Regions from separate parts of the Sporosarcina soli genome, predicted to be linked through region 4. Evidence: riboswitches for the same ligand, from Rfam matches in the RefSeq annotation. Region 4 holds a riboswitch; each other region holds the start of a gene.
What was found. Region 4 has a riboswitch for S-adenosylmethionine ahead of ACFPRA_RS12150 (NtaA/DmoA family FMN-dependent monooxygenase). Riboswitches for the same ligand answer to the same signal wherever they lie in the genome.
Positions count from the first base shown of each region.

Region 1: linked by a shared signal. The riboswitch ahead of ACFPRA_RS14360 (cyclase family protein) and the one ahead of ACFPRA_RS12150 (NtaA/DmoA family FMN-dependent monooxygenase) in region 4 are both predicted to bind S-adenosylmethionine.
Region 2: linked by a shared signal. The riboswitch ahead of ACFPRA_RS16615 (methionine ABC transporter ATP-binding protein) and the one ahead of ACFPRA_RS12150 (NtaA/DmoA family FMN-dependent monooxygenase) in region 4 are both predicted to bind S-adenosylmethionine.
Region 3: linked by a shared signal. The riboswitch ahead of ACFPRA_RS23315 (MFS transporter) and the one ahead of ACFPRA_RS12150 (NtaA/DmoA family FMN-dependent monooxygenase) in region 4 are both predicted to bind S-adenosylmethionine.

Region 1 covers NZ_JBHSNO010000007.1:138,915-144,589, reverse strand. The annotation lists gene ACFPRA_RS14365 (5-methyltetrahydropteroyltriglutamate--homocysteine S-methyltransferase) at 95-1,207, opposite strand; gene ACFPRA_RS14360 (cyclase family protein) at 1,265-2,002, opposite strand; SAM riboswitch class I at 2,086-2,191, opposite strand; gene ACFPRA_RS14355 (5-methyltetrahydropteroyltriglutamate--homocysteine S-methyltransferase) at 2,218-3,330, opposite strand; SAM riboswitch class I at 3,422-3,537, opposite strand; gene ACFPRA_RS14350 (FadR/GntR family transcriptional regulator) at 3,817-4,509, opposite strand; gene ACFPRA_RS14345 (ornithine cyclodeaminase family protein) at 4,540-5,487, opposite strand.
Region 2 covers NZ_JBHSNO010000008.1:279,301-284,975, forward strand. The annotation lists gene ACFPRA_RS16600 (hypothetical protein) at 1-713, shown strand, start outside; gene ACFPRA_RS16605 (MetQ/NlpA family ABC transporter substrate-binding protein) at 789-1,601, opposite strand; gene ACFPRA_RS16610 (methionine ABC transporter permease) at 1,619-2,290, opposite strand; gene ACFPRA_RS16615 (methionine ABC transporter ATP-binding protein) at 2,280-3,293, opposite strand; SAM riboswitch class I at 3,441-3,551, opposite strand; gene ACFPRA_RS16620 (pyridoxal phosphate-dependent aminotransferase) at 3,728-4,894, shown strand; gene ACFPRA_RS16625 (hypothetical protein) at 4,994-5,323, opposite strand; gene ACFPRA_RS16630 (uracil-DNA glycosylase) at 5,499-5,675, shown strand, end outside.
Region 3 covers NZ_JBHSNO010000018.1:36,519-42,193, forward strand. The annotation lists gene ACFPRA_RS23300 (methionine biosynthesis PLP-dependent protein) at 1-30, shown strand, start outside; gene metC (cystathionine beta-lyase) at 27-1,211, shown strand; gene ACFPRA_RS23310 (5-methyltetrahydropteroyltriglutamate--homocysteine S-methyltransferase) at 1,235-2,344, shown strand; SAM riboswitch class I at 2,358-2,541, shown strand; gene ACFPRA_RS23315 (MFS transporter) at 2,615-4,093, shown strand; gene metE (5-methyltetrahydropteroyltriglutamate--homocysteine S-methyltransferase) at 4,333-5,675, opposite strand, start outside.
Region 4 covers NZ_JBHSNO010000005.1:1,696,711-1,702,385, reverse strand. The annotation lists gene ACFPRA_RS12160 (DsbA family protein) at 1-838, shown strand, start outside; gene ACFPRA_RS12155 (urea transporter) at 1,099-2,028, shown strand; SAM riboswitch class I at 2,105-2,209, shown strand; gene ACFPRA_RS12150 (NtaA/DmoA family FMN-dependent monooxygenase) at 2,311-3,126, shown strand; gene ACFPRA_RS12145 (LLM class oxidoreductase) at 3,104-3,673, shown strand; gene ACFPRA_RS12140 (TrmB family transcriptional regulator) at 4,163-4,996, opposite strand; gene ACFPRA_RS12135 (homoserine/threonine efflux transporter) at 5,137-5,675, shown strand, end outside.

The DNA of each region.
Region 1 (5,675 bases), on a different contig from region 4:
AACGAAAAATAACAATCCACCACCTTATCCACAACTTTGCGTTAACATAAAAAAAAGCAAAGCCTACAAACGTAAGCTTTGCCCATCTTATGATTTATCCCCAAACTTCCTTCGCTACATCGACGATGAATTTCAATTTCTCCCATTGTTGCTCTTCCGTCAGTTTATTGCCATGGTGCGTGGAAGCGAATCCGCACTGCGGGCTGAGGCATAGTTGTTCAAGTGGGACGTATTGTGTTGCTTCTTGGATACGTGCTTTGATTGCTTCTTTGTCTTCCACTTCACCGTTTTTCGATGTGACAACACCTAGAACGACTTTGGCGCCATCGTTCGGAATATATTCTAACGGTTTGAAGTCTCCTGAACGGTCGTCATCATACTCCAAGAAGAAACCGTTCACTTTTTCTTTTGCCAATAGCGTTGGTGCAATCAGTGCATAACTTCCTTCGAATGCCCACGTCGATTGGTAGTTGCCACGGCACAGATGCGTTGTGACCACTAAATCTTCTGGCTTGCCTTCCAATACGCCGTTAATGACACGGAGCGCTAGGTCAATCAGTTGCTCTCTTGAATACGCACCGTCGTTGAATGGGATGTCCGGAGCAGAAAGTCCTGCGATGTACACATCATCCAATTGCAAGTAGCGCACACCTGCTTCGTAAAATGCATGTAGTGCATCGCGATACGCCTGAATAACATCATTTGCGTACTCTTCGAGATCCGGGTAAATATTCACATCACGAATTCCTGCATTGAAGAATTGGTTTGGACTCGGAATTGTTTGTTTGGCTACGGCACGGCCACCGACGATTTCATTGAACTCAATGAAGTCTTTAATGAATGGGTGGTCTGGATTAAAGGAAATCTTGCCTGTGTTACGAACGTTGTATCTTTCCGTTTCAACACCATCAAATTTGTAACCTGTCTCCGGCACATAGCCTTCAAATCCATTCAAATGCTCCATGAAATCCAAGTGCCACCAAGTGCGTCTGAATTCGCCGTCCGTGACGAGTTCTAAGCCAACTTCAATTTGTTTGTCGACAATGCGTTTGATTTCATGTGTTTCCACTTCACGCAATTGTTCAGCCGTGATTTTGCCTTCTTTGAATTCCTTCCGTGCTTCGTGCAAGTTTTCCGGACGCAGGAGACTTCCTACATGATCCGCTCTGAAAGGTGCTTGTATGGCTGTAGCCGGTTTGTTTGTCATGGTAAATTCCTTCTTTCCCTATCTATTTTTGTGAGAAATCAATTGAACACTGTCTTTTTAAGGCAAGATTGCAAACGATCTAACCGGAAAGCCAGAAGCTTTTTCGGGCTTCGGTACAATATTGAAAATAACAGCACCTTTTGCAGGCACTTTATCCAAATTCTTCAGTAACTCAATTTGGTACGTATCTTGGTCCAACACATAATATTCGCCGAGCAGCGCTTGGTTTTTCTGGAAGTCGATGGCCGAATCTGTATCGAACGTTTCATGTCCGACTGCTTTCACTTGCCTTTTTTCGAATAAAAATTGGAGAGCGGCAAGCCCCCAACCTGGGATGCGGTTATTGCCATCGGCGTCTTTATTGCAAAACGCCTCGTTATCTGGCCAACGCTTGTACCAATCAGTTCGCAATGCGACAAATGTGCCTTCCTCAATACGTCCATGCTGAGCTTCAAACGCCAAAATATCTTCCACAGCTAACGTAAAATCATGATCGGCAGCCGCTTCTTTCGATTTATCGATAACTACAAGTGGCAATACCAATTCCTTCAACCCTAGTTCGTCCAAATACCGCGTATCCCGTACAAAATGAATCGGTGCATCAATATGTGTACCATACTGCCCAGCAAATGCAAAACGCTGTGCAAAAAAACCGTCCTGATGATCGAATAATGTCGTGAATTCCGCCGCATCGAATGCTGAAAAATGCGGTGAATCGGGTCCGAACGTATGCGTCAAATCGACCCACTCTTTTTCCTTCAATAATTGAATCGCATTGATCAATTCGTTTGCCATACGTATCTCTCCTTCATTCATTTCCTCCATAAAAAACCTCTTCTCGTAGTAAGAAGAGGTTTCCGCATAATCGCTTTTCGCTCTTCTTATCTTCAACCACATACATCATGATTCTGGAATTGGCACAGTTCGTAAACGTCTGTTGCCGGGGCATCAATGGGCCAGTCCCTCCACCCCTCTGGATAAGAAAATCATCTATTCAATTGGTCTATCGGTTATCCCCAAACTTCCTTCGCGACATCTACGATGAATTTCAACTTCGCCCATTGCTGTTCTTCCGTCAGCTCATTCCCGTGATGCGTGGAAGAGAAGCCACATTGCGGGCTTAGGCATAATTGCTCCAACGGTACGTATTGTGTCGCTTCTTCAATACGCGTTTTGATCAATTCTTTGTCTTCTACTTCGCCGTTTTTCGATGTGACAACGCCGAGAATCACTTTCGCACCGCCGTTCGGAATATGTGCAAGCGGCCCGAAGTCTCCTGAACGGTCGTCATCATACTCCAAGAAGAAACCGTCCACCTTTTCTTTGGCAAATAAAGTAGGTGCAATATGCGCATAGCTACCCTCAAATGACCAAGTCGATCTGTAGTTTCCACGGCATAAATGCGTTGTGACAATCAAATCTTCCGGCTTATCCTCCAACACGCCATTCACGACACGTAACGCCAAATTGATTAATTCTTCCCTTGTAAATTCATCGTCACTATGTGGTAGTTTTTCCGCTGAAAGCCCCGCGATATAGACATCGTCAAACTGCAAATAACGGACACCCGCATCATAAAATGCCTTCACCGCATCCCGGTACGCTTGAATGATATCGTTCGCGTAATCCTCGATATTCGGGTAAATTTCTCTGTTGCGAATTTCGCTCGGGAACAGCTGATTCGGACTCGGAATCGTCTGCTTCACCACTGCACGTCCTCCGACAATTTCATTGAGTTCAATAAAATCACGGATGAAAGGATGGTCCGGATTGAAGGAAATTTTTCCGGTATTGCGGACATTGTACCGCTCTGTTTCAATCCCTTGGAACGGGCGACCCTTCTCTGATACATAGCCTTCTATGCCATTCAAATGCTCCAAAAAGTCGAAGTGCCACCAAGTCCGTCTGAACTCACCATCCGTCACCACTTCCAAGCCCACTTCAAGTTGCTTCTCCACGATGCGCTTAATTTCTTGCGTCTCCACTTCGCGCAATTGCTCCGCAGAAATTTTGCCTTCTTTGAACTCGGCGCGTGCTGTATGTAAATTTGCCGGTCGCAATAAACTTCCTACATGATCGGCTCTAAATGGTGCTGTCGCTACTGTCTTTGTTTGGTTTGTCATTGTCTATTCCTTCTTTCTAGTTGTTTTTTAAGGGATATAAAAAAACCCCTTCCATGATAAGAAGAGGTTTTGGCAATTTCGCTAGATTCTCTTCCTATCTTCAAGCCCACGGCAAGATGCCACAGCTTCTGGAATTAGCACAGTACTTCATAGAAGTCTGTTGCTGAGGTATCAAAGGGCCAGTCCCTCCACCTCTCTCGATAAGAAAGTTACGTATTCGGTTGATAACTACTACAATACAGGTGCTAGAATAGAATGTCAATATCGAAATCAATAAATGTTTGGACTATTCCATTTTGCATGAACTTCACAATGGTCTAACAATCAATTACGCCTCAGCGTAATTCCGTCCAGATTTTGAATCAGCAGGTATTTGGACTTCCTCTGAGTTGAAACGAATACTGACATTCATCCTGCTAATTATGGAAGTGGTGAACCTCTACTGAATCAAGTTAAAAAGCCCGCACAAGTTGCGAGCTTTTCCCTTCACTGATCTTTTACAGGTTCATCCAGCAGTTTCTTTCTAACAAAGCTCAAATGCTTATACATCTGTTGAAAGGCTGCGTAAGGATCTCTGTTTTTAAGCGCTTCGTAAATCCCTAAATGATGTTCCACGGTGACGCCAGGCTCACGGAAAGGAATGAGACTATCCGTTTTTTCATGGGCAATCAACAATGATTCAATCATCCCTTCAACAACTGGGTTGTTGGCGCTTTGTGCAATGATGCGATGGAATTCCTTGTCTAATCGACCGTAGTCGCTGTCTGGATTGGCTTGGATACTATCAATCGTTTCCTTCAATTGCTCCAGCTGGTCGTCCGATATTTTTTCGGCAGCAATCGTAACAAGCCCTAACTCCAACGTCATACGCGCTTCAATGACGGCGGAAACGTTATTGATCGATAAGGCAAGCATCACTTTGAATGGATTGCTACCTACTCTTTCATTGACATATGTACCCCCGCGCGGTTTTCTCGTAATGATTTCTAATGTTTCCAATGAACTGAGCGCTTCACGTAAAACAGGTCGGCTCACGTCAAATTGCTCCATCAGCGTCATTTCCGCCGGCAATTTATCGCCCGGTCTCAATTGTCCACTCATAAGCAGTTGAACAATCTGTTCCAACACTTGTTGGGAAAGCGTGCTTCTGCGGACTGTATCCATTTTATATTCTTTCATCCAATCCCTCCTTTCTTCTCTTACTGGTTTTTACATGCGAATACGGCTTGTCATTCGTTCATAGACCAATTTCGCAGTCAGAATATCAAAAATCGAGACACCAACCGATTTGAAAAGGGTCGTTTTTCGCTTCATTTCCTCATTTTCCCCGCCTTGTACAAGGCTTTTCAGTTCGGGAACCGTCTTCTCACTATGTCCAAATGCCCTGGCATTCATCAGTTCACCACACTCGGAAAATGCCGCGTGCGTATCAACATAGAGATGGTCCACTTCTTTGATAATTGCGTCGGGAATTTCCTGCATGAACGATTTGAATGCTCCCGATCCTGCAAAATGCTTTCCAGTCAAATCCACCTTGCCATCATAAGGGAGGACCGGATCGATTGACGTCGTTGTTGTAATGATCAGTTGTGCTTCTGTCAAAATCGTTTCTGGATTTGAAATTTCAAAGCGGATCGATGGAAATGCCTTCTTCGCTTTCTCCATAAACGGATGAAGTCTTTCCTGACTACGATTATACACCAAAACCCGTTTAATTTGTCTGACAGCGCATGCCGCCTCCAAATGACTCCATCCTTGGTCGCCCGTACCAATCACACCAATGGTATCCGTATCATTGGCCGCCAAGTATTTCATCCCCAGGCCGCTAACAGCACCGGTCCGCATCGCTGTAATCGTCCGCGCATCCAATATCGCAAGCGGTTTCATCGTTTGCCTGTCATTCAACAGAAAAATGCCACGCAACGTCGCTTCCCCAATTGCAGCATTTCCCGGTGCGATCCCAATCACTTTTGCCCCATAATAATCTTCATAAAAAGAAGGCATTAAAAGCGCAGAATTGTCGGCATCATTGATGAATAACCGTTCTGGTACGAGCGACCTTTCCTCGCCATCATTCAAATAATATTCTTCAATTATATCGATAATATCTTTCACGGTAACCAAACTTCTAATTTCTTGTTCATCAATGAAACGCATCTTAATTCCTCCCAAATATCATTATCAATCACGCCTCGGCGTGATTGCGTCGAGATTTTGAATTGCGAATCGAACGACGAAGGGTTCGATTTGCCGTATTTCTGCGATCTTTGCAGAAATTAAGGCACATTCCTTTCAGTACAAAAACATTTGCTGAATGAAGATAAACAGAAGAGAGACCAACGATT
Region 2 (5,675 bases), on a different contig from region 4:
AGCATGGAAAAGTGTACTTCTGGGCAGCCGATTCAGATAAAGTACAAAACGTCACAAAAGCATATGTTGGAATGCCCTATACTATCAAATCCTACAATTACTCCGATATTCTAGCCGTGAAGTTCACAGAGGATCATCATCAGACAGCTATCGTTCAGAGGGATACCCATTTCACCCACTACTTGCTCAATAAAGTAAGTGAGGAAAAAGTAGAATCGAAAAATGCATCTGGTCCTCCTATCGATAAAATCAGTTCAATGGACCTTGAAATTATTGTGAACAACAACGTAAATCCGAGGTATCTAATCCGATTTTATCATTCGCCGAACATGCGGATAAGAAAAGATTCACCCGAATATCAAGTTCACTACAGCAGCCTTCAGCAATGGTTTACCAGGTTAGAAACCATAATCGATGAGACTGAAGAAAGTTTCGCCACTTCAAATGTCGAACAACCGCTTGAAATTACCGAACCAACTGACCATGAAGATCTATTCCAAGAAGATCCTCCTAATGAAAAGACACAAATTATGGTTGATGTCGACATAAAGCAATATTCACTAGACTTAACTAAGGACCGTACAGAATTAAATCCGCAAAGTATTCCAGATGACCCTATACCGAAGCAAACCTCGGAAAAGCCAACCTCCTATTTCGAACAATTGATTGAAAAAAATAAAAGACAACTGCGCGGCGACTATTCCGATGAATAGGTTGAAATAAAGAAAAGCCATCCGTTTAGATGGCTTTTTGGCTATTCATATTCAATCGACTGGTTGTTTGGCTACTTATTGCATCCAAGCCGGTTTTCCAAACCCTTGGAAATCCGAGTCGATCACTTTTTCAAATTGCTCCGATTCAATCACTTCAATGATGTCTTTTGCAAACTGCTCGTCCTTGTTTTCCGTTTTTACAGCAACCACATTACGGAATTGGTCCGGCATATCTTCCAAAACAAGCGCATCCGTTAAATTCATGCTTGCCGCGAGCGCAAAGTTACCCGGTACTGCCGCCACGTCTGCACTTTCAACAGAGCGGGGAAGTTGTGCAGCCTCAATCGGTGTCACCACTAAATTTTTCGGGTTTTTCACGATATCTTTCTCAGATGCCTTCAATGGCTCAACGTTTGGATCGATTTCGACTAGACCGTTAGCCTCCAACACGATTAACGCTCTCGCCGCGTTGACCGGATCATTAGGAATCGTGACTGTTGATCCGTCTGCAATATCGTCAATCGACTCAAATTTTTTCGAATAAATTCCTAGCGGTGCGGTCGGGACAACGATCAAGCTCGATAATTCCATGTTATTTTCTTTTGCAAAGTTTTCCAAGTAAACAGTATGTTGAAAGAGATTCGCATCGACATTCCCGTCATTTAATGCATTATTTGGCTGTATATAATCACCGAACTCCGTCACTGTCACTTTGTAACCTTTATCTTCAAGACCCGGAATGATCGCCTTTTTCAGCATATCGCTATATGGACCTGCTGTTGCTCCAAACGTCAATGTTTTATCGTCACCGGCCTTTTCTTTGCCGCCACATGCAGCTAAAGCCGCACCAAGTACAAGGATCAGTACTGTCAATAATAATTTCTTCATCTGTCATTCTCCCCTTCTTATCTCTTATCGACTGCTTTTGAAAGTCGATCGCCCGCAAATTGAATAAGTTGCACGAGCACAATCAAAATGATAACTGTCACAACCATAATCGTCTTGTCGTAGCGATAGTACCCAAATCGGATGGCTAAATCCCCGATTCCTCCACCGCCAACAACTCCCGCCATTGCAGCATAAGCAACCAAGCTGATTGCCGTTAACGTCAAACCTTGAATAATACTCGATTTCCCTTCTGGCAATAAAACATCCCTGATAATCATCCACGGACTGGCACCGATTGAAATCGCCGCTTCAATTACGCCTTTATCGATTTCCCGAAACGACGTCTCAACGATCCTTGCAAAAAAAGGAATGGCCGCTGCCGATAAGGATACACTGGCAGCTGTCGGTCCATATGCTGTACCTACTAATAGAGTCGCTAAAGGAATCAGTAAAACAAGTAAAATGATAAACGGAATGGATCTCACCATATTGACGATAAAACCGATAACCGATTTGATAACTGTATTTTCAAGAAACAATCCTTTATCGGTCACAAACAACAAAATGCCTAGCGGAAGCCCAATGATGAGTGCAACAAGTAACGAAATTCCTACCATATAAAGTGTCTCGCCAAATGCTTTCGTCATATCCGGCAATAATTCGACGATCCGTTGAACCTCAATCCCCATTATTGATCACCTCCACATGGACATGGCGGGTGGACATATAGGAAATGGCACGCTCGATATCCGGTTCCCGCCCTTGCAATTCCATTAAAAATGTTCCTAGCGGCATCTCTTGAATGTATTCAATCGAACCGTGCAAGAAATTCCCGTGGACATCAAACTGCTGAATGGTTTCTGATATGACGCTTTCTCCAGCCACATTTCCTTTAAACAATAATTTCACTATGGTTCCTGTACATTGCGCCAAAATCGTGTCCGGAACTTCAAAAGATACAACACTGCTAATGAACTCTTTCGTCAACTCTGCCACCGGATTCGAAAAGATATCATACACTTGCCCTTCCTCGATCACTTTTCCATCCTGCATAATGGCCATACGGTCGCAAATCTCTTTCACCACATGCATTTCATGGGTGATTAAAACGATTGTAATAGCCAATTCCCGATTAATTTTCTTCAGTAACCGTAAGATGGACAATGTCGTTTTCGGATCCAATGCGGACGTCGCTTCATCACAGAGCAAAACACTCGGATTGTTCGCAAGGGCACGCGCAATAGCGACCCGTTGCTTTTGACCACCGCTCAATTGACCCGGATAAACGTTGCGCTTCTCCGACAATCCGACCATTTCAAGCAGTTCAGTCACCCGATCATCGATTTGTTGCTTAGGCGTTTTGGCAGCCCGCAAAGCGAAGGCGATATTCTCATATACAGTCTTTTGACTGATTAAATAAAAATGTTGAAAAATCATTCCTATTTTCAATCTAGCCTGACGCAACTGTTTCCCTTTTAACTCCGTCAAATTGATGCCATCTATAAGAATTGTACCTTCTGTCGGTTTCTCCAATAGGTTCAAACAACGAAGCAAAGAACTTTTCCCCGCCCCGGAATAACCAACTATACCAAAAATTCCACCTTTTCCAATTTCAAGGGATACATTGTCAACCCCTTTTACAAGCCGATCTTTTGTTTGATAGACTTTCGACACTTTTTGAATTTGAATCATAAATTTCTCCTCTTTCTATACTTTCTATAGAAAAGCGTCCGGAGTCTAGACACTCATATTTTTGAAAATCATATATTTTCCTGTCTGACCTCAATAAAATAAAAGGCGCCCCTTTCATCAATGAAAGAAGCACCGAAAAATTGTTTCAGCTTATCTTTCAGAATGAAAATCACCCTGTAGGAGTTGGCACCTTCCTTGTATGATACAAGGGGTTGCTGGACGTCATCGGGCCTATCCCTCGGTCGCTCTTGATAAGTTACAATATGAAGTTGAATTTGAGTATACATCATATAATAGTTTGTACAATCGCAAAAGTCAACATGATTTTCATTTCAGTAAGAATTCTATGAATGTTGTCATTTCGACTTTGAACCTAGTATACTTACTTCATTACAAGATCTATATTCCATTATGAATTGAAAAGAGGTTTTTCCATGACCATATCGAATCGCTTAAAAAGCTTACCTCCCCACTTCTTCTCCACACTCGTCAAAAATGTGGAATCAGCGCTCGCTGAAGGTCGGGACGTCATCAATCTAGGACGGGGGAACCCCGATCAACCGACTCCGCCTCATATTGTCGAAGCTTTACAAGCGGCCGTCGAGGATCCGGCAACACACGGTTACGCACCATTTGGTGGAACAGTTGAATTGAAGCGTGCTGTTGCAGATTTTTATAAACGTGAGTATGCCGTGGATATCGATCCGGATACGGAAGTCGCCATCCTATACGGCACGAAAACAGGATTGGTTGAATTGCCGCTTGCCATTATGAATGAAGGCGAATTGCTCTTGCTTCCTGACCCGGGTTATCCCGATTACTTATCCGGCGTCAGCTTGGCCAATATTCGTCATGAAATGTTCCCGTTACTTGCCAATAATAATTTCCTTCCAGACTATGACAGCTTGTCAGCTGAACAAAAAAAGCAAGCTAAATTAATGTACTTGAACTACCCAAACAATCCAACGAGTGCAACAGCAACACTTCCATTCTTCGAAGAGACAGTCTCGCTCGCCAAAGAACATGACATTGCCATTATGCATGACTTCGCTTATGGCGGCATCGGATTTGACGGCAAAAAGCCGGTCAGTTTCTTGCAAGCAGAAGGGGCAAAAGAAGTCGGGATAGAAATGTATACATTGTCCAAAACGTATAATATGGCAGGTTGGCGCGTCGGTTTCGCGATCGGAAATGCAGGTATCATTGAAGCGATAAATTTATTGCAAGATCATTTATTCATCAATCAATTCCCGGCTGTTCAACGTGCTGCCATTACAGCCCTCTCTGGTGATCAGGAAAATGTACGCGAACTCATTGCTCTATATGAAGGTCGGCGCAATGTCTTTATTGACGAATGCAGACGCATCGGTTGGGATGTCCAAGCACCCGCCGCTTCGTTCTTCGCTTGGTTACCAGTCCCAGCAGGTTATACGAGTGCATCGTTCACCCAATTATTACTGGATGAAGCAGATGTCGCGGTAGCCCCTGGCAACGGTTTTGGTAAATACGGCGAAGGCTATGTCCGAGTTGGTCTACTGGATGATGAGGAACGCTTAAGAGAAGCCGTAAGAAGAATTGAAAAGTTGAACCTTTTTTCATAAACATCAAAACGATCCCAACAAGAAAAGGCGTTGGGATCGTTTTGATATACGACAGTTTCGCCAAGTTGAAGATTAGGAAACAAGTGACAAGTCTGCACTTCACTTTTTCTGTTCATCGATTTTTTCCAATCGCTCAATCAGTCTCTCCAACAGTTTTCCAAGCTTTTCAACGTCGGAACTATCTGTGGAATTTTGCGATTGTTGTTTTTTCAGCTCATCTATCTGACTTTGCAATTTATCCATCGCCTGTTGTTGCTGAGCATCTGAAATCCGGTCTTCCTCAATCGAAATTGCCCCACCAAGCGTTTGCAGCGCATCCCCCAATGTCGATATCGCCGAACCCCAAAGAGATATTTTTGCTCCCCTATTCAGAGGTATATCATTATTTGGTTTCTCATCATCGTTAAAAAACTGGTTATTTTGCCACAAAGCCATCGCTCCTCTAACCATGTGGTTGAATGATTATTCTTAGCTTATACGCTAGTATATGTACATGAGGATCGTTTAGGGCACTTGCTTGCTTAGTAGAATGAAATCCTTCCGAATAAAAACTTTATGTATTAGGTAAACTTATGGGATGAAGTTCGATTAGGAGTTGGAAACCATGACCGAATTTTGCCCAATTGCATTACCTGAAGAACCGACACCTGAACAGCTTAAAAATTGCGAGGATTGCGGTTTATATCAACACGGGACACGTATGGTATGGGGAGAAGGAAATCCGGAAGCCCGTGTTCTCGTTCTTTTAGATAATCCTGGCGCCCGTGAGGATCTCGAAGGG
Region 3 (5,675 bases), on a different contig from region 4:
TTACCAAAAGTTGAGGTGCAACAGCGATGAGTTCACGTGAAGAACGGTTAGAAACGACACTTATCCACGCATCTACGCGCGGAGATTTCGAACAAAAGACAGGGGTCGTCAACGTCCCGATTTACTTGTCTTCGACATTCCATCAGGAAAGCTTTGACGATTTCGGTCCATATGACTACAGTCGCTCGGGCAACCCGACACGGGATGCATTGGAAAAATCGATTGCGGCATTGGAAGGCGGAGCAAGAGGACTGGCATTCGCTTCCGGCATTGCCGCCATCTCTTCCGCATTCATGTTGCTTTCTTCAGGCGATCACATCGTCATTACGGAAGATGTTTACGGAGGGACGTACCGTTTTGTCACCCAAGTGTTGACGAAATTTGGCATTACACATACATTTGCCGATTTCACAAATGCGAAGGATGTCGCGATAGCGATCCAGCCAAATACAAAATTACTTTACATCGAGACACCTGCAAATCCGCTGTTAGGCATTACCGACATTGAGCAGATCGTTGAATTAGCAAAAGCAAATGACTGTCTAACATTCCTTGATAATACATTCATGACGCCACTATACCAACGTCCACTTGATCTTGGTGTCGACGTCGTGCTACATAGCGCCACGAAATTTTTATCTGGACATAGTGATATTATCGCAGGACTCGCAGTGACAAAGGACGAAGAACTTGGCAATCGTTTAGCATTTATCCAAAACTCGTTCGGAGCTATTTTAGGTGCACAAGATTCCTATACATTGATTCAAGGGATAAAAACGATGGGTGCCCGTTTGGTCCAATCAACCGAGGCAGCGCAAAAAATCACTTCCTATTTGGATAGTCACCCGCTAGTGGAAGAAGTCTTTTATCCAGGATTGGCGAGTCATCCGGGGCATGCAATTCATGCAAAACAATCGACTAGCCCAGGAGCGGTCCTTTCTTTCCGGTTACCAAATCGTGAAACGGCAAAAGCGTTTGTTGAAAGCGTCCAAATTCCTGTATTCGCCGTTAGCTTGGGAGGCGTAGAATCCATCCTCTCCCACCCTGCACAGATGTCCCATGCAGCTATGCCAAAAGCCGAACGGGAAAAACGCGGAATCACAGATGGCCTATTACGCTTTTCTGTGGGGCTGGAACATGTAGATGACCTGATTGCGGATTTTGACCAAGCGTTGGCAATTGCCAATAAAAACTTGATTGCAAATAATTAATAGACTGAAAGTGGGAATTGATCATGACAACTACTAACACACTAAAAAAAGCACCTTTTAAAGCGGATCACGTCGGAAGCTTTTTGCGTCCGGAACGTTTGAAGAAAGCACGTCTCCAAAAGGAAAACGGTGAAATTACTGCTGAGGAATTGCGTAAAATTGAAGACGAAGAAATTATTAGACTCGTTGAAAGTCAAAAAGAAGCCGGACTGAAAGTGGTAACAGATGGAGAGCTTCGTCGTAAATTATGGCACTTCGATTTTCTTTCCGGTTTTGACGGTGTTGAATATATCGAAACCGAAGTAGGCGTTGAATTCAAAGGCGTGAAGCGGAAAGCGAGTGGCATTCACGTAAACGATAAAATTAAGTTCAGCACGCATTACATGATTGAAGACTTTAAGTTTTTGCATAGCATCGCAGGCGATGCGGTGGCAAAATTCGCGATTCCAAGCCCGAATATGTTGCTGCACAGAGCGACATTCGAAGATGGCGTCTATACAAATAACGAAGAATTAGTGAATGATTTGATCACTGCCTATCAGGATGTCATTCAGGCACTTTACGATGAAGGTTGCCGCTATCTGCAACTTGATGATACATCTTGGGCTGCCTTCTTATCGGAAGAAGGAAGAGAATCATTGAAAGAGCGCGGTCTAGACCCTGAAACAACAGTGCAACTAAACGCGCGAATCCTCAACGAATCCATCTCTAAAAGACCAGATGATTTGCTAGTAACGATGCATATTTGCCGCGGTAACTTCCGATCGACTTATTTTTCTAGCGGTGGCTATGAAGAAGTATCTGAAACGATTTTTGGCGGGTTAGATGTCGACGGTCTGTTCCTCGAATTCGATGATGAGCGTTCAGGCGGATTTGAACCGCTTCGTCATGTCAATCGACCGGATCTATCTATCGTATTAGGTTTGATCACATCCAAATACGGCGAACTGGAAAGCCCTGAAAGTATAAAAGAACGAATTGCAGAAGCTGCAAAATACGTTCCACTTGAACAACTTTGCCTAAGCCCGCAATGTGGTTTCGCTTCAACAGAAGAAGGTAATCTTTTGACAGAAGAACAGCAATGGGAAAAAGTGCGTCACGTCATTTCAATCGCAGAAGACGTGTGGCAATAAAATTTAATTAAATCTCTTATGAAGAGCGGCGGAGGGACTGGCCCGATGAAGCCCGGCAACCATTTAATTTGAATTAGCAGGGAGTTCAAACTCCCTGCTAATTCAAAATCCGGATGCAATTACGCCGAGGCGTAATTGATGAGGATCATTAAATAGGTGCTAAATCCTGCAAAGCGATATGCTTTGAAAAATAAGAGAGGATCTTCTTTCGAAAACCTCTCCGTCCGAAAAATGGAGAGGTTTTTTATATCGAATAACATAGAACAGGACGTGTGGAAATTGAGAAAAGAAGGGTTACAACGATATCACACAATTTGGGGCTTGCTCTTTTTAGGTTGGTTCGTTTCATATATCGACCGTGTAGCTACAGGCCCAATCATCACTTATATGATTGAAAATGAAGTCTCTTTCTTTGCCGACGTAGCCAATCCGCATGCCATTGGCGGATTGATCGGCAGTCTATTCTTTGCCGGCTTTATGTTGATGCAATTCCCAGGCGGCTATTTAGGAGACCGCTTTGGCTATCGCGCCATTATCATCTTAAGTATCTTCTGGGCAGGGATTGCCACTTTATTGACAGGAATCGTAGGCGGTCTGATTGCCTTTATTCTTTTCAGAGTATTACTAGGACTTGGTGAAGGTGTTTTTTATTCGAATGACCGCTCTTATATCGCCTATCATAGCCCTCCGAAAAAAGTCGGATTAGGGATGGGTATCGCGCTTACCGGTGTGTCTTTAGGTCTGACGGCAGGCACGCTAGGGGTACCCTATCTGATCACCCTAGCGGAACCGTTTATGAATCACAATGCTTGGCGTTTTCCTTTCTTCGTAACAGGAGGCATAACACTAATCGTTGCATTCATTCTATTAAAGTATTTGAAACCAAAAGCTACTCCTGGCGTGGCTGTAGATTCATCCTCTCCAGGAATAAAAGCTCAATTCGGAAAAGGGTTCTTATATATGACCCTATACTCCGCCGTTTTCCTAGTCATTGTCATGGGGATCTATTTCTTCTCTGTCAAACTAGGGCTTTCTTCCATAGCGATTGCAATTATTCTTACGGCACTATGCCCGCTGCTCATTTTATATTTATATATAACAAAGAAATCCGAAATCAAGCCATTATTGGCGAATAAAAATTTGTTCTTGTTGTACCTATTCTTCATCCCAATCATGTGGCATTTATGGTTTTATGGTTTCTGGTCCGTCTCCATCGTCAAAGATTTTGGCGGCGGCGCGTTGATGGCGGCAGCATTGGTCGCTTCATTTAACGGATTAGCTGGTCTTATCGGTTTCCCTCTTGGCGGCAAAATCTCAGACCTCGTGTCAGATCGTCCGAATGGGCGGCGCAATGTACTCGCCGTGCTGACCGGTGTTCTGACCATCCTTATTTTCGTTTTCGCCGCTTACGTCATGATGGGGCATAATAATCCAGTCGTCATGTCCATCATGTTGTTTGTCTCAGGATTGTTCTTCTTCGCCTTGCAACCGGTGGCCCACGCGTTGGCATCAGATTTGACACCTGAAAAAAGCAAAGGATCCATGTTCGGCATGCTCAATCTGGTTGCTGAAATCGGGGCAGTACTCTCCCCTGTCGTCTCCGGTGTCGTTCGGGATAGTACAGGTAGTTGGGGAATGCCGCTCATGCTTGACGGCGCATTGATGGCAGCAGGTCTCGTACTCGTGCTCGCCGTCTCCAGTCAAAAAGTTCGCCAGACTGCATTATCTCCGGTGAAAGCGGAGAATTGATCCACCATTAAAACCGCCTGACCCTTCAGGCGGTTTTTCATTTGAGTTCTATAACTTCAGGCGGGAGGAAAGTCCCGATTCGCCAATAAACGATTATTGAGCGCCAATATATGTAGGGGAATCGCTGATATCTATCCTCCAGGCGCCGATAATGAAGTAATAAGCTCTAATATCACAGGGAGTTCCGCCGATAATAAAAAGCTTCCCCCATCCATTTAAACGGGGAAAGCCTTTTCCTTTTATTTCTGAACGGTAGCCAATTGGCTTTCTCTTACTTCTTTTGCCGCCTCGACCATCACTTTTAATCCTTCGATCGTTTCTTCTTCCTTTCGCGTCTTTAAACCGCAATCCGGGTTGATCCAAAATTGGGTCGGTTGAATCGTTTGGAGCGCGCGATGGATGTTTTGTTTCATCTCTTCTTTACTTGGTACACGCGGGCTGTGGATGTCATAGACGCCAAGGCCAATTTCTTTGTCATAGGTGTTATTTTCAAATGCCGAAATGATTTCTCCATGGCTTCTGGAAGTCTCAATGGAAATGACATCCGCATCCAATGCACTGATCGAATCGATGATTCCGTTGAACTCCGAATAGCACATATGTGTATGGATTTGTGTGTCATTTTGAACAGACGCGGTCGCCAGTTTAAAGGCATAGACGGCTGCCTCTAAATACGCCTTATGTTTTTCCGGATCGAGTGGCAAGCCTTCGCGCAATGCAGGCTCATCCACTTGAATCATGCGGATGCCGCTCTTTTCAAGCGCTTCGATTTCCTGACGTAGAGCTAATGCAATTTGGTTCAGCACATCGAAACGTGGAATATCATCACGCACAAAGGACCAATTCAAGATCGTTACTGGACCTGTCAACATCCCTTTTACCGGCTTCTTAGTCAACGATTGTGCATAGACGCTTTCTTTCACAGTAATGGGCTCGCTGAACGCAACATCTCCCAAAATGAGTGGTGGTTTAACGCAGCGGGAACCGTAAGACTGGACCCATCCGAACTCAGACACTGCAAATCCAGCAAATTTCTCACCGAAGTATTCCACCATATCCGTTCTTTCAAATTCTCCGTGGACGAGGACGTCGATGCCAATTTCTTCTTGAATGGCAATCCATTTATCGATTTGGCTATTGATGTATTGCTCATACGCTTGGTCTGTTATTTCGCCTTTGCGCCATTTCGATCTCGTCTGCCGTACTTCTGGTGTTTGCGGCAAGCTTCCGATCGTCGTTGTCGGCAATAGCGGCAACTGAAAGCGCTGCTCTTGCGCCTGAATCCTTTCCGCGAATGGCAATGCGCGATTCACGTCCTGATCCGTCAGTTTGGCAACATTCTCTTTCACCTCTGTATTTTGGCGATATTTGGAATTATTCAGTGCAGCCAAGGCTTTTCTGCTTTCTTCAAGTCCTGCCGTAATCGCTGCGCCCCCTTTTTGTACGCCTTTCGTCAACAGGACGATTTCAGCGATCTTCTCATTCGCAAAAGCTAAACCACCTTTAATGACCGGATCTAATTTCTCTTCAGGCTCCGTACTAACCGGGACATGTAAAAGGGATGCAGATGATTGCACAATCA
Region 4 (5,675 bases):
AAAAAAAAAGGTGAATCTATATTATGTGACGGATCCTATTTGTTCCCATTGCTGGGCCATTGAACCGACACTCCGCCGTTTTGTCGAGCAATATGGCCATTATTTTGACTTTCACACAGTTATGGGAGGTTTGCTGGAAAAATGGCATGATGGACCAATCGATCCTGCAAACGGTATTTATAAACCAGCTGACGTTGCGGGTCATTGGAGAGAAGTGGGAGAACATTCAAGAATGCCGATTGATGGTAGTCTAATGATTGATAATCCGGTTCAATCTTCTTATCCAGCCTCGCGTGTATTTAAAGTCATTCAAAAAAATCATGGCGATGCTGCAGCATTTGACTACTTGCGCCGTGCCAGAGAAGAACTTTTCGCATTCAATCAAAATATATCAGATCCAGCGGTGATGATTGAAGTTGTCGATAAACTCGGTCTTGACGGGGAAGCTATTGTCAATGAAGCTGAACAGCCAATCGGACAACAATTATTGAATGAAGATTTTGTTTTGACAAGAAACTTAGGTGCCAGAGGTTTCCCCACGATTATTATGATGAATGAAGAAAATAAAGGCGTGAAAATTGTTGGAGGACGTCCGTTTGAAAATTATGTTGACGGATTAAAACAAGTGCTAAATATAGAAGAACTCCAACCAAAACAACAGCCGTCGCTTTCCAGCTTGCTTGAAAAAGAAAAACTGCTATTTTCCAAAGAAATTGAAGTCATGTACGATGTGGAGCAATCAGACGTACACGCTTTTATTGAAAAAGAACTTTCACCAGAGAATTATCAAGCGAAAGAAATTCTAGGGGAATACTATTTTACAACGACTAAACAATAAAAGTACAAGGCACTCGGTCCGAGTGCCTTATACTTTTTTATTCCCTAAAGTTGCATATTAGCTTTACTTTTTTGATTCTTATTTCGCTGTATGTTTACTTGTTTACGTTTTTTCTTCTAATACGAATCATCTTGCATCTACTCTGTGACTAGATTCTCTTTTAGACTTCAGTTAATATTGATTTATGGGAATAGTTATTCAGAGATGTCACTTGCCATTCAATCTACTGCGAAACGATATGACGATCGGGGGAGCATACTTTGAAAAAGAATTCATTCGTCAATCGGTTTCATTTTATAACAGTATCATTAAAAGGGATTTCACAAGCCATTTTGATAGAAAATGCCGTTACCGGGGCTATCATTCTACTCGCCATTATGATATCTTCCTTTTCTTTAGGCGTCATTGCTCTGCTGTCAGCGATGATTGGTACATTGCTAGGCAAATTAGGCGGGGCTGATGAAGAGCTTGTTGATCAAGGGCTATTTGGTTTTAATTCTGTGCTTACAGGTATGGCCCTTTACTTGTTTCTAACGGGTCCCTACCATTGGATCCTCAGTCTGGTCGGCGCCTTTCTTGCTGCCATCGTGACTGCCGCATTGATGCATGTGATGAAAAATACGGGCATACCGGTTCTAACATTCCCTTTTGTTGGATTAACTTTGTTTACTTTGCTCGTTTCTTATCGGTTAAGTGCAGTACATACGAGTAATGCACTCGTTCCTCAAAGCTTATGGCAATGGAAATTGGATATTACAGGGCCGTTTAATTTGAAAGAAGGCATCTTTACCGGAATTGGACAAGTATTTTTCCTTGATTATACAATATCCGGGATTTTACTTTTTGTTGCTGTTTTTTGGGCCGGTTGGCGACTTGGTCTTTATGCTTTTTTAGGGAATGCAGCAGCTTTATTAACAGCTTTGATACTAGGAGCAGAACGTTCATTAATATTTGTAGGCTTGTACGGCTACAATGGGATTTTAACTGCCATGGCAGTGGCAGTCGTATTTAATACGAGCAAAAGGCGACTTTCTTATGTCTCGGGAATACTTGCTGCTTGTTTGACCGTTCCAATCGCAGCGAGTCTTCATACATGGCTTCTACCTTTTGGTCTTCCACCATTAACACTGCCCTTTGTATTAAGCACATGGATATTTCTTAGCGCAAGGAAAGTACTGCCTAAGTTGTAATTCGACTCATTGAAATACTTTTTCATTTGTTGACGATTTAAAATTAGTATATTATGATTGTTCATACAAATACATAAACTTATCAAGAGAAGCTAAGGGACTGGCCCGTTGAAGCTTCAGCAACCTCTGCGTCGCAGGAAGGTGCTAATTCCAGCAAGGGGAAACCTTTGGAAGATAAGAGACAAAGCTATATTTACCTAGCCCTCTTTTCTGTCGAAAAGGGGGCTTTTACTATTGAAGTTTTCTAAAAATCAAAGAATCACAAAAATAGGAGGAACAGTCATGACTAAAAAAAGAATGTATTTAAATGCCTTTGAAATGAGTTGCGCGGCGTTTCAGTCGCATGCGTTATGGAGGCATCCAGATGATCAGACACCTGGCTATAAGGACATTGAATATTGGACACATCTTGCGAAAGTTTTGGAAAAAGGGCACTTTGACGCTGTATTTATCGCGGATGTATTAGGCGTTTACGATGTATACAAAGGTTCAAGAGATCCAGCAATCAGGTCTGGTATGCAAGTGCCGGCCAATGATCCAGCTTTTATTGTTCCAATCATGGCATCTGTAACCAAATCTCTTGGGTTCGGATTAACTGCCTCCACTACACATGATCATCCGTATACATTTGCTCGAAAAATGTCAACATTAGACCATTTGACGAAGGGAAGAATTGGTTGGAATGTCGTGACATCTTATTTAAATAGTGCAGCAAAAAACATTGGTCTCGACACTCAAACCCCACATGATGAGCGTTACGAGCGGGCTGATGAATACATGGAAGTTGTCTATAAGCTATGGGAAGCAAGTTGGGAAGATGATGCGGTTGTCATTGATAAAGAGAAAGGAATTTATACAGACCCTTCTAAAGTTCATGACATTAACCATGACGGCAAGTACTATCAAGTTCCAGGAAACCATATATGTGAACCATCACCACAGCGGACACCGGTTATCTTTCAAGCTGGAGCATCCTCTAGGGGCCGGGCGTTTGCAGCCGATCATGCTGAACTTATTTTTGTATCGTCCCCATCTTTAGAGAAAACGAAAAATATCGTTGCAACGTTTAGGGAAGATGTTGTCAAGTCCGGCAGATGATGTTAAAGTGTTGACGACCGTTACCCCGATTGTCGCGCCGACGTTGGAAGAAGCGCAAGCAAAGCTTGAAGATTATAAGCGATATATCGATCACGAAGGGGCACTTGCGCTAGTGAGTGGCTGGACAGGAATCGATATGGCGGAGTTGGATCCGAATCAAAAGGTGGAGTATATTGAGAATGACGCAATGCGATCAATCTTACAAGGCTTTGCGGGCATGACTGTGAATGAAATCGCTGAAAAAGTTGCACTTGGCGGTCTCGGTGAACTGATTGTCGGGGACCCTGAACAAATAGCGGACACATTAGAGGAATGGATGAACATTGCCGATATTGATGGATTTAATATTGTTTATTCCATTACACCAGGCTCCTTCGAAGACTTCGTTGAGCTGGTTGTTCCGGTATTACAAGAGCGGGGGTTAGTGCGAACAGCATACGAAGAGGGGACTTTCCGGAATAACTTATTTGGCCATGACCAACTAAGAGAAAATCATCCTGCTAAACAAGTGCGAAAACAAGTCGTTAGGGAACTAGTTACACAATAATGGATATCAATATGAAGTGCGGTTGATCGGCTGTGGATGAGAAATGGCGTTACAGAAAAATAACCTCCCTGCTTTCTTGCTGGATCGCGTAGGGAGGTTATTTCTTCATAGCCGCTGTCATTGCGGAAAATCTAATCAATCACGCCTCGGCGTGATTGCGTCCAGATTTTGAATTGAGCAAAGCTCAATTAACTCCTTTCAAAATCTGTGACATCCGCCGGAGGCTTGGGCCAACAGGATGTTGGCCACTCAGGCGTTGCCAATCAAACAGCGAAGGGTTTGATTTGCCGTATTTCTGCGTTTTTTTGCAGAAATTAAGGCACTTTCATTCAGGACGCGGCGATCTTAGCCTGAGTTCCTCTAATCAGCAAATCTTTTTGTACTGAAAGCGAAGCGTCAGCTACAGGGAGTTTGAACTCCCTCTGTTTGAAATGAATTTTGGCATTCATCCCGCCACTTATAGAAGTGGGGGACTTCTGCTGAATCAAGTTAAATTTCTTTCACATAATGCTTTTTAAAATCTGGATGGATTGAAAATTTACGACGTAAATGGATAAGGTTTTCACCAAAGCTTTCTTCCAAAAGCTCTCTATGTTTCTCCATAATTTCCATGAGGTACAAATCATGAATCACGACTTCTGTAATGGGCATGACCAAACCTACATGCATGGTCCATGCCGCACGGCTATCCTTACCTAGCGAAACAATACCTGCTACCACTTCTGAATCATCTCCGCTAAAGACAAGCCATTGTCCACCATACTCTTCTGTAATTTCATGACCCATATAGTGCAAGTAAACAGTAGCAAAATCAGAAACGATTTCCCCGTAAGCAATAATGATTACCTGAACTCCTCTGTTTGCTGCCTGTCTTAGTTCAGGCTCCAACTCTTCGTATTCCTCTTTCCAAATTTCTAAGAGAATTCTTTTTTTCGCCGCTGCTATACATGTTTTTACTTTATCAAGTATTTCATGACGACCTGTGATATTCCAAATATTCTCCCGGTCACTTGCAGAGTTTTCAAATTCCGCTAAAGATTTTTCTGCCAGTTCAAAGTTCTCTTCTGCTTTCAGTCGACGGTTTTTAATGAGCTCTTTTGCGGGGACAGGTGTATACTGCGGCGTATTCCCGTGACTAACGAGAATATCGCCGCGCATGACAAGGCCGTCCAGCACTTCATAGATTCTTGAGCGTGGTACGCCAGAATTTTTAGCGACAGCATAGCCGGTTAAAGGCGATTCTTCCAATAGAGTCAGATAGGCTTTCGCTTCATATTCGGTGAAATTCAGGTTCTTTAATGTTTCTAAAATGTTTTCTTTCATACAGCTCTCCTATATAAAATTAGTCGCTACCTTTGTAACTAGTATTTTATCAAAACGTATTGATTTAATCCAAAGACATCTGCTATATTTACATCAGTAGTTACTTGTGTAGTCACTAAAGAAGGGGGAGAGATTTCATCGTGGAAAACTTACTTACATATATCTCCATAGCTGCAATGATGGTGATTATACCTGGGGCAGACACGATGTTGCTTGTCAAAAATACACTGAGCTATGGTCCAAAAGCTGGGCGTTATACTGTTCTTGGCATGGCAATGGGGCTATCGTTCTGGACATTGATTGCGATCCTTGGCTTATCTGTTGTCATCGCAAAGTCGGTCGTTCTTTTCAGCATCATTAAGTATTTGGGAGCCGCCTACCTAATCTATTTAGGAATAAAAAGTTTCTTTACGAAAAGCGTGTTTTCTTTAAAGGAAATTCAATCCCAGGCCAATTCGCCGACGACGTATTCCAACCGGCATAATAAAAGTTCTTTTATGCAAGCGTTACTGAATAATATTCTGAATCCTAAGACTGTTTTGGTTTATATCACAATCATGCCGCAATTTATCAATTTGGATGGAAATGTAAAACAGCAATTGATCCTATTAGCCTTCATCCTAACTGCACTCGCTGTAGTGTGGTTTCTATTTCTTGTCACGCTCATTGATTACGCTAA